DNA from 3 places in the Streptomyces sp. NPDC001401 genome. Region 2 is predicted to be linked to each of the others. Evidence: riboswitches for the same ligand, from Rfam matches in the RefSeq annotation. Region 2 holds a riboswitch; each other region holds the start of a gene.

Region 1 (3,268 bases), on a different contig from region 2:
AGCAGGCGCTCGCCATACCTTCCCGAAGGGAAGGAGGCGCAGTCGCCGACGGCGTAGACGTCCGGTGCCGAGGTGCGCAGGTGGGCGTCGGCGACCACTTCGCGGTGCACGCCGAGCTCGATGCCGGCGCCTGCCAGCCAGGCCGTGGCGGGGCGCGCGCCGATGCCGACCACGACCGCGCCCGCGGGCAGCCGGGAGCCGTCGTCGAGGACGACCGCGCCGGGCTCGATGCGCTCCACGCGTGCGTGCGTACGGAGCTCGGCGCCCGCGTCGGCGTACCAGCCGGCCATCGGGGCGGCCACCTCGGCGGGCAGCGCGCCGGCGAGCGGCCGGTCCGCGGCCTCGACGACCGTCACCGCGCAGCCCGCCTCGCGCGCGGCGGTGGCGAACTCGGCGCCGATCCAGCCCGCGCCGACGACCACGATGTCGTGCTGCCGGGCGAGCACGGGCCGCAGCCGCTCGGCGTCGTCCAGGGTGCGCAGCAGATGCACTCCGGGCACACCCTCGGTGCCCGGCAGCGTGATCGGTTCGGCGCCGGTGGCGAGGACCAGGACGTCGTACGGCACGGGCCCGCTCTCGGTGTCCAGCTCGTGCTCGCCGGGGCGGACGCCGAGCACTTCGCGCCCCAGCTGCAGTTCGATGCCGAGCGCCTCGAAGTCGACGTCGAAGGCGGAGCCCTCGGACTTGCCGAGCAGCACCGCCTTGGACAGCGGCGGCCGGTCGTACGGCTGGTGGGGTTCGGCGCCGATCAGCGTCACGGTGCCGGTGAAGCCCTGTTCGCGCAGGGCGACCGCGGTCTGGACACCGGCCATGCCCGCACCGACGACGACCACGCGCCGCAGTGGCGACCCGCCCGTTTCCTGCGTCTGCTCGCTCACCTGATCACCATAGACAACTGACTATTTGTCAGTCAGCCGTCGTGCTCACTCAGTGACCTGCTCCACAACACTCGTTCCGCTGCCGGGCTGCGACTCCCACTGCCACGTCTCCTCCAGCCGCACCCGCCCGTCCGGCAGCTGCACGACCATCGAGACGCAGTGCCCCGAGGACGTCGTCCCGTCATGCCCCAGCTGGACGTACCGGAAGTCCAGCCGGTCACCTGACCGAGTACCCACCAGATGGCCGCGCACGACGTCGCCGCCCGCGTACTCGGCCCAGATCTCGCCGTCCTTCTCGTGGTACGCGAACCGGGTGCGCGTACCCACCTGACCTGGGGCCTGGTCGGCGACGGGAGCGAGGACGAGGCCGTCCAGCGAGCGGGGCATGGCGGAAGGCTCCCTTACAGAGGCGCGGAGGGTCGGGCTAGGGTGGCCAACGTACAAGCACTCGCGGGAGCCCGGACGCACCGGGCTGAGAGGGAGGCTGGCGGCCTCCGACCGTACGAACCTGATCCGGGTCATGCCGGCGAAGGGAGGGGCTGGACGCCCATGTCGTCACGTACGTCAGACGTCCTCGTCATCGGGGGCGGAATCATCGGCCTGGTCACGGCCTGGCGTGCCGCGCAGCGCGGTTTCGCCACGGCCGTGGTGGACCCCGAACCGGGCGGCGGGGCCGCCCAGGTGGCCGCCGGCATGCTGGCCGCGGTCACGGAGCTGCACTACGGCGAGCAGACCCTGCTCGGCCTGAACCTCGCCTCGGCCCGCCGCTACCCGGACTTCGCCGCCGAGCTCACCGACCTCACGGGTCACGACCTCGGCTACCGCCAGTGCGGCACGCTCGCCGTCGCCCTGGACGCCGACGACCGCGCCCACCTGCGCGAACTGCACGCCCTGCAGCGGGAGTCGGGCCTGGAGTCGGAGTGGCTGTCGGGCCGCGACTGCCGGCGCCTGGAGCCGATGCTCGCGCCGGGCGTGCGCGGTGGCCTCCGGGTGGACGGCGACCACCAGATCGACCCCCGGCGGCTGGCACGCGCGCTGGTGGCCGCGTGCGAACGGGCGGGCGTGGTCTTCCACCGGGTGTGGGCCGAGCGCTTCCACGTCGTACGGGAGCGGGCCGCCGGGGTCACGACCGCGGACGGCACCGAGCTGGGCGCGGGGCAGGTCGTGCTGGCCGGCGGCAGCCTCAGCGGGCGGCTCGCGGGCGTCCCGGACGAGGTGCTGCCGCCCGTGCGGCCGGTGAAGGGGCAGGTGCTGCGGCTGACCGTGCCCAAGCGGTACGCGCCGTTCCTGAACCGCACCGTGCGTGCCGTCGTCCGCGGCAGCCATGTCTACCTGGTGCCGCGCGAGAGCGGCGAGCTGGTCATCGGCGCGACCAGCGAGGAGCTGGGCTGGGACACGACGGTCACCGCGGGCGGGGTGTACGAGCTGCTGCGCGACGCGCACGAGCTGGTCCCCGGGATCACGGAACTGCCGCTGACCGAGACGCGTGCGGGACTGCGCCCCGGCTCCCCGGACAACGCACCCCTCCTCGGCCCGACACAGCTCCCCGGACTGCTGCTGGCCACCGGCCACTACCGCAACGGCGTGCTGCTCACCCCGGTCACCGGCGACGCCATGGCGCACGCCCTGGCCACCGGTGAACTCCCGGACGAGGCCCGCCCGTTCACCCCCAAGCGTTTCGCGCTCCTGGAGCAGCCCGCATGAACATCTCCGTCAACGGAGAGCCCCGGGAGTTCGCTTCCGGCACTGCTCTCGACACCGTCGTACGCGCGCTGACCCCGGCCCCCTCCGGAGTGGCCGCCGCCCTCAACGAAACCGTCGTCCCGCGCGTGCAGTGGCCGTCGACGTCCCTGAGCGAGGGGGACCGCGTCGAGGTCCTCACCGCCGTCCAAGGAGGCTGAACCATGGCCGACGACCCCTTTGTCATCGGCGGTACGTCCTTCGCGTCCCGCCTGATCATGGGCACCGGCGGCGCCCCCAGCCTCGACGTGCTGGAGCGGGCGCTGGTGGCTTCCGGCACGGAGCTGACGACGGTTGCCATGCGGCGCGTGGACCCCTCTGTGCACGGTTCCGTGCTCTCCGTCCTGGAGAAGCTCGGCATCCGCGTGCTGCCGAACACGGCGGGCTGCTTCACCGCCGGCGAGGCCGTCCTCACCGCCCGCCTCGCGCGCGAGGCGCTCGGCACCGATCTGATCAAACTCGAGGTCATCGCCGACGAGCGCACCCTGCTGCCCGACCCGATCGAACTGCTCGACGCGGCCGAGACCCTCGTCGACGACGGCTTCACCGTGCTGCCGTACACCAACGACGACCCCGTGCTGGCCCGCAAGCTGGAGGACGTCGGCTGCGCGGCGATCATGCCGCTCGGCTCGCCCATCGGCTCCGGGCTC
Region 2 (3,268 bases):
CCGTACGATCTCCTCCGCCACCAGTTCACTGTTGGCGACCGCCCCCACACTGCTCTGCGCGATGGAGAAGAGCAGCAGCAACGGCAACGCGGCGCCCGCGTACGCGAGGACGAGGGTGTTGACGACGGACGCGATGTGGTCGCGGCCGATGCGGATGCCCGCCCGGTACAGCCCCCGCCAGCCCATCGACGGATTGGCCTCGTGCAGTTCCCAGACCGCCGACGTCTGTGTCACCGTCACGTCGTCGAGGACACCGAGCGAACCGATGATGACGCCCGCGAGCAGCAGGCCGCTCATGTCGATCGACGGATACAGGCCATGGATCAGACCGGTGTTGTCGTCCGTGTTGCCGGTCAGCGCGGCCCAGCCGATGAACCCGGAGCCGAGCAGGCCGATCAGCACGAGCGAGAGCAGCGTGCCCAGTACCGCCACGGACGTCCGGGCCGACAGACCATGGCACATGTAGAGCGCGATCAGCATGATGGCGCTCGACCCGATCACCGCCACGAGCAGCGGATTCGAACCCTGCAGGATCGCGGGCAGGATGAAGAAGGTCAGCACCATGAAGCTGACGGCCAGCGCGATCAGAGCCATGAGGCCGCGCATCCGGCCCACCACCACGACGGCGAGCGCGAAGATGCCGGCCAGCAGCGCCATGGGGAACCTGCGGTTCACATCGGTGACCGAGTACTGCAGGTCCTTCGGCGCGGAGGGCTCATAGGCGGCCACGACCTTCTCGCCCTCGTGCAGCTGCCGCGACTGGTCCGGCTGCACGATCTCGGTGAACGTACGGCCCTTGTCCTTGCCGCTGTCGACGCGGATCGTCGCCTTCTTGCAGGTGCCGCTCGCCTGCTGCTGGGCGGAGGAGCCCTCGGCGGTGGAGGTGTCCCCTGTCGGGGTCTCGCCCGAGGCGTTCACCGACTTGCAGCTCACGCTCACGACCTTGGTGACCGTCGCCTGCTGGGTCTGCCGGTCGAAACCCACGCCGGTGCGTTCGTGCGGCGGGGCGCCACCGGGCCACAGCACCACGAGCCCGACTGCCACGGCCGCGGTGAACGGGATGAGGATGGCGGCGATGACCTTGCGCAGGTGCTTGGAGACAGGGGCTGCCGGACCGTGGCTGTGGGAGTGACCGTGCCCGCCACCGGAACCGGGGGCATGCCCGTGACCGCCACCGGTTCCGGGCCCGTGATCGTGCCCTTCACCGGCTCCCAGCGCATGGTTGTGCCCGGCACCGGAACCGTGGCCGTCGCCGTGTCCGGAGCCGTGCCCGTAGGGCGGCTCCGGTGGTGGGTACGGGGCCTGATGTCTCGTGGTCACCGCCCGATCATCGCAAGAACGACAGGGGCCCTCTGTTCAGCGCGCCCGAATTGACGCTAGCGTGGAGGCACCTTTGCACACGCGGGAGCTCGGAGCACCGGGCTGAGAGGGCGCTGACCTCCGTCCCAGCGATGTTTCACGTGGAACATCACCGAAGTCGAGTGATGTTCCCCACGAAACGTCGACAGACGGAAATCGCTGCGTCGACCGCCGAACCTGTTACCGGGTAATGCCGGCGTAGGGAGTAGGTCTCATGACCAACAAGGACGCACGCACGCCTGCCTCCAGCCAGGACGAACAGCCCATTCAGGGCGAACAGTCCCAGGAGGCCGGGAAGTCCATCGGCTGGCACAAGGCGTATGTCGAGGGCTCGCGCCCCGATCTGCGGGTGCCGGTCCGACAGGTGCACCTCACCAACGGGCAGTCGGTCACGCTGTACGACACATCGGGCCCGTACACCGATCCGCTCATCGATACCGATGTCCGCAGGGGACTCGCCCCGCTGCGCGAGAACTGGATCATCGCTCGCGGTGACACCGAGGAGTACGCGGGCCGTCCCGCCCGTCCTGAGGACGACGGGATCAAGCACACCTCTCCGCGAGGCGGCCTGCGCAACCTCGACGCGGTCTTCCCGGGGCGGCCGCGTCAGCCGCGCCGTAGTCGTGATGGCAAGGCGGTCACGCAGCTCGCGTACGCCCGCCGCGGCGAGATCACACCGGAGATGGAGTACGTGGCCATCCGGGAGAACGTTTCGCCCGAGGTGGTCCGCGAGGAGATCGAGGCGGGCCGCGCGGTGCTGCCGGCCAACGTCAACCATCCAGAGATCGAGCCGATGATCATCGGCAAGCGGTTCCTGGTGAAGGTCAACGCCAACATCGGCAACTCCGCGGTCACCTCCTCCATCGAGGAGGAGGTCGAGAAGATGACCTGGGCGACCCGCTGGGGCGCCGACACGGTCATGGACCTCTCCACCGGCCGCAACATCCACACCACCCGCGAGTGGGTGCTGCGCAACTCCCCCGTCCCCATCGGCACGGTGCCGCTCTATCAGGCCCTAGAGAAGGTCGACGGCCGGGCCGAGGAGCTGACCTGGGAGATCTACAAGGACACCGTCATCGAGCAGGCCGAGCAGGGCGTGGACTACATGACGGTCCACGCGGGTGTCCGCCTGCCGTACGTCCCGCTCACCGCCAACCGCAAGACCGGCATCGTCTCGCGCGGCGGCTCCATCATGGCCGCGTGGTGCCTCGCGCACCACAAGGAGTCGTTCCTGTACGAGAACTTCGAGGAACTCTGCGAGATCCTCGCGGCGTACGACGTCACGTACTCCCTGGGCGATGGGCTGCGGCCGGGGTCGATCGCGGACGCCAACGACGAGGCGCAGTTCGCGGAGTTGCGCACGCTCGGGGAACTCAACCGGATCGCCAAGCGTTTCAACGTACAGACCATGATCGAGGGCCCGGGACACGTCCCGATGCACAAGATCAAGGAGAACATCGACCTTCAGCAGGAGATCTGTGATGAAGCTCCGTTCTATACGCTCGGCCCGCTGACGACGGACGTCGCGCCGGCGTACGACCACATCACCTCCGGCATCGGTGCCGCGATGATCGCCTGGTGGGGCACGGCCATGCTCTGCTACGTCACGCCCAAGGAACACCTGGGCCTGCCCAACCGTGACGACGTCAAGACCGGCGTCATCACCTACAAGATCGCCGCCCACGCAGCCGACCTCGCCAAGGGGCACCCCGGTGCGCAGGAATGGGACGACGCGCTGTCCGACGCCCGCTTCGAGTTCCGGTGGGAGGACCAGTTCAACCTCGCTCTCGACCCGGACACGGCACGGGAGTTCCACGACGAGACCCTCCCGGCGGAGCCGGCCAAGACCGCCCACTTCTGCTCGATGTGCGGGCCGAAGTTCTGCTCCATGAAGATCAGCCACAGCATC
Region 3 (3,268 bases), on a different contig from region 2:
CCAGCGGCAGCACCAGCAGAACGGCGATGGTGCCGAGAACCCCGGCCAGCAGCGTCCACTGCCCGGCCCCGCGCGGCCGGCTCGCCGTGACGCTCGCGTCCACCAGCCGCAGGGCGGTCTCCCGCCGCCGTACCGTCCAGGCGTGCACGGCGAGGATCGCGCCGACGGCCACGAACTGGATGATCGTGAGCACGGCAGCGGTGGACAGGTCGAAGATCTCCGAGGTCTGCCGGTAGATTTCGACCTCGAGGGTGGAGAAGGTCGGGCCGCCGAGGATCTGCACCACGCCGAAGGAGGTGAAGGTGAAGAGAAAGACCATCAGCGCGGCGGCGGCCACCGCGGGCGCGAGAGCCGGCAGCGTCACCTTCCGCCAGGCCGCCCATCGCGACGCGCCCAGCATCCGCGCCGCCTCCTCCTGACGCGGGTCGAGCTGCCCCCACAGGCCGCCGACGGTCCGTACGACGACGGCGTAGTTGAAGAAGACGTGCGCCAGCAGGATGGCCCAGACGGTGGTGTCCAGCCGCACGCCCCACAGCTCGTCGAGCAGTCCCCCACGTCCGACCAGCGCCAGGAACGCCGTACCGACGACGACCGTCGGCAGCACGAAGGGGACGGTGACGACGGCCCGCAGCAGCTGCTTGCCCGGGAAGTCGAGGCGCGCGAAGACGTACGCGCCCGGGAGCGCGATCAGCAGCGTGAGCGCGGTGGAAGCGAGCGCCTGCCAGGTGGTGAACCACAGGACGTGCCGGATGTCGGACTGCGTGACGACGTCCGCGATCCGCCCGAACTGCCACTTCCCGTCGGCCTTGAGCCCGCGCGCCACGATCGCGGCGACGGGCCAGGCGAAGAACACCGCGAAGAACACGACGGGCACGGCCATGAGCCCGAGCCGCGCCGCGCTCCCCTGCCGCGTCCCCCGCGCGTCTACTTCAGTACGAGTGACGTCCACGACTTGACCCACTGGTCACGGTTGGCGGCGATCCTGGTCGGGGCCATGGTCTCGGGGTCCTTGGCCGGCTGCCCGTACTTCACGAACTCCGGGGGCACCTGAGCGCCCTCGCGCACCGGGTAGACGAACATGTTCAGCGGCATGTCCTCCTGGAACTCCTTGGTGACCAGGAAGTCGAGGAAGGCCTTGCCGCCCTTGCTGTTCTTGGCGTTGCTGAGCAGTCCCGCGTACTCGATCTGCCGGAAGCAGGTGCCGTACGACGTCCCGGTCAGCGCCGTCTTGGGCTTCGGGTCGCCGTAGATGACCTCGGCGGGCGGCGAGGAGGCGTAGGAGACGACGAGCGGCCGGTCGCCCTTGGCCTTCTTCCCCCCTGCCGATCCGGAGAACTCCTCGTTGTAGGCCTGCTCCCAGCCGTCGACGACCTTCACGCCGTTCGCCTTGAGCTTCTTCCAGTAGCCCTGCCAGCCGGCGTCGCCGTACTTGGCGGCGGTGCCGAGCAGGAAGCCGAGGCCGGGCGAGGATGTGGAGGCGTTCTCGGTGACGAGGAGGTTCTTGTATTCGGGCTTGACCAGGTCGTCGAAGGAGGCGGGCGGGGTCAGCCTGTGCTTGCTGAAGTACGCCTTGTCGTAGTTGACGCAGATGTCGCCGGAATCGATCGGCGTGACCCGGTGCCTGGCCTGGTCGACCCGGTACTGCGCCTGGATCCGGTCTGCGCCCTTCGGCTCGTACGACTGGAAGAGCCCGTTGTCGAGCGCCCGCGAGAGCAGGGTGTTGTCGACGCCGAAGAAGACGTCGCCCTGCGGGTTGTCCTTGGTGAGGATGGCCTTGTTGACGGCCTGCCCCGCGTCGCCGTCCTTGAGGACGCGGACCTTGTAGCCGGACTGCTTCTCGAAGTCGGCGAGGACCTTCTTCGAGACGGCCCACGAGTCGTGGCTGACGAGAGTGATGTTCTTGGAGCCGCCGGAGCCCTCGCTGCCGGACGACGACGAACCGCAGGCGGACAACGAGATGAGACCGAGGCCGACCGCGGCGGCCACGAACGTCTTGGTGTGCACTGAATTCCTCCTGGCTGACCAGGAAGAGACGCGGCCCTGCCCGGGACCGCCGGAGAATTCCACCGGCTCCCGGGCAGGGCGCAACAGCTTGAGTGAAGACCGAACTTCCTACCCAGAATGACCTGGGCAAGGTTCAGAGGGTCTGCGGCCCGGTTGCCGCACTCTCAGCGCTGTGGCGCTCCCCTGTCGGAATATGAAGATGTGTACGTACGGGCTCAGATTACCGCTCGGTGGCCGCGAGCTGACCGCAGGCCCCGTCGATCTCCTGACCTCGGGTGTCCCGGACGGTGACCGGTACCCCGTGCGCCGCGATGGCCTCGACGAAGGCCTTCTCGTCCTCGGGCCGGGACGCCGTCCACTTCGAGCCGGGGGTCGGGTTCAGCGGGATGAGGTTGACGTGCACGGGCTTGCCGCGCAGCAGCCGCCCGAGTCGGTCACCGCGCCAGGCCTGGTCATTGATGTCGCGAATCAGCGCGTACTCGATCGACAACCGCCGCCCGCTCTTCTCGACGTACTCGAACCCCGCGTCGAGGACCTCGCGCACCTTCCACCGCGTGTTGACGGGGACGAGGGTGTCACGCAGCTCGTCGTCCGGCGCATGCAGCGAGATGGCGAGCCGGCACTTGAACCCCTCGTCGGCGAACCGGTGGATGGCGGGGACCAGTCCGACGGTCGACACGGTGATGCCGCGCTGCGAGAGCCCGAGCCCGTCGGGAGCGGGGTCGGTGAGCGCCCGGATGGCCCCGACCACACGCTTGTAGTTGGCGAGCGGCTCGCCCATCCCCATGAAGACGATGTTGGAGAGCCGCGCAGGCCCGCCGGGAACCTCCCCGTCCCGAAGCGCCCGCATCCCGTCCACGATCTGATGGACGATCTCGGCGGCGGACAGATTCCGGTCCAGCCCCGCCTGCCCGGTGGCGCAGAAGGGACAGTTCATCCCGCACCCTGCCTGCGAGCTGATGCACATGGTCACCCGGTCCGGGTAGCGCATCAGCACCGACTCGACGAGCGTCCCGTCGAACAGCCGCCACAGCGTCTTGCGGGTGGTGCCCTGGTCGGTCGACAGATGCCGTACGACCGTCATCAGGTCGGGAAGCAGCGCCTCCTGCAACTTGCCGCGCGAACCGGCCGGGATGTCCGTCCACTCCGCCGGGTCGTGCGCGTACCGCGCGAAGTAGTGCTGCGAGAGCTGCTTGGCGCGAAACGGCTTCTCGCCGATCTCGGCCACCGCTTCCTTGCGCTCGGCGGGCGTGAGGTCGGCAAG

The links. A riboswitch is a leader RNA that binds a small molecule or an ion and turns the genes downstream of it on or off. The one in region 2 is predicted to bind thiamine pyrophosphate.
Region 1: another riboswitch for thiamine pyrophosphate. It lies ahead of thiO (glycine oxidase ThiO); the one in region 2 lies ahead of thiC (phosphomethylpyrimidine synthase ThiC).
Region 3: another riboswitch for thiamine pyrophosphate. It lies ahead of ACFY10_RS26860 (thiamine ABC transporter substrate binding subunit); the one in region 2 lies ahead of thiC (phosphomethylpyrimidine synthase ThiC).

What each region holds. Positions count from the first base shown of each region.
Region 1 covers NZ_JBIAWI010000001.1:476,127-479,394, forward strand. Annotated here, with positions in the region: gene ACFY10_RS02205 (NAD(P)/FAD-dependent oxidoreductase) at 1-878, opposite strand, end outside; gene ACFY10_RS02210 (hypothetical protein) at 924-1,265, opposite strand; TPP riboswitch at 1,319-1,430, shown strand; gene thiO (glycine oxidase ThiO) at 1,428-2,582, shown strand; gene thiS (sulfur carrier protein ThiS) at 2,579-2,779, shown strand; gene ACFY10_RS02225 (thiazole synthase) at 2,783-3,268, shown strand, end outside.
Region 2 covers NZ_JBIAWI010000012.1:296,250-299,517, forward strand. Annotated here, with positions in the region: gene ACFY10_RS35005 (YibE/F family protein) at 1-1,320, opposite strand, end outside; TPP riboswitch at 1,392-1,581, shown strand; gene thiC (phosphomethylpyrimidine synthase ThiC) at 1,574-3,268, shown strand, end outside.
Region 3 covers NZ_JBIAWI010000008.1:282,745-286,012, reverse strand. Annotated here, with positions in the region: gene ACFY10_RS26865 (ABC transporter permease) at 1-880, opposite strand, end outside; gene ACFY10_RS26860 (thiamine ABC transporter substrate binding subunit) at 925-2,004, opposite strand; TPP riboswitch at 2,092-2,199, opposite strand; gene rlmN (23S rRNA (adenine(2503)-C(2))-methyltransferase RlmN) at 2,225-3,268, opposite strand, start outside.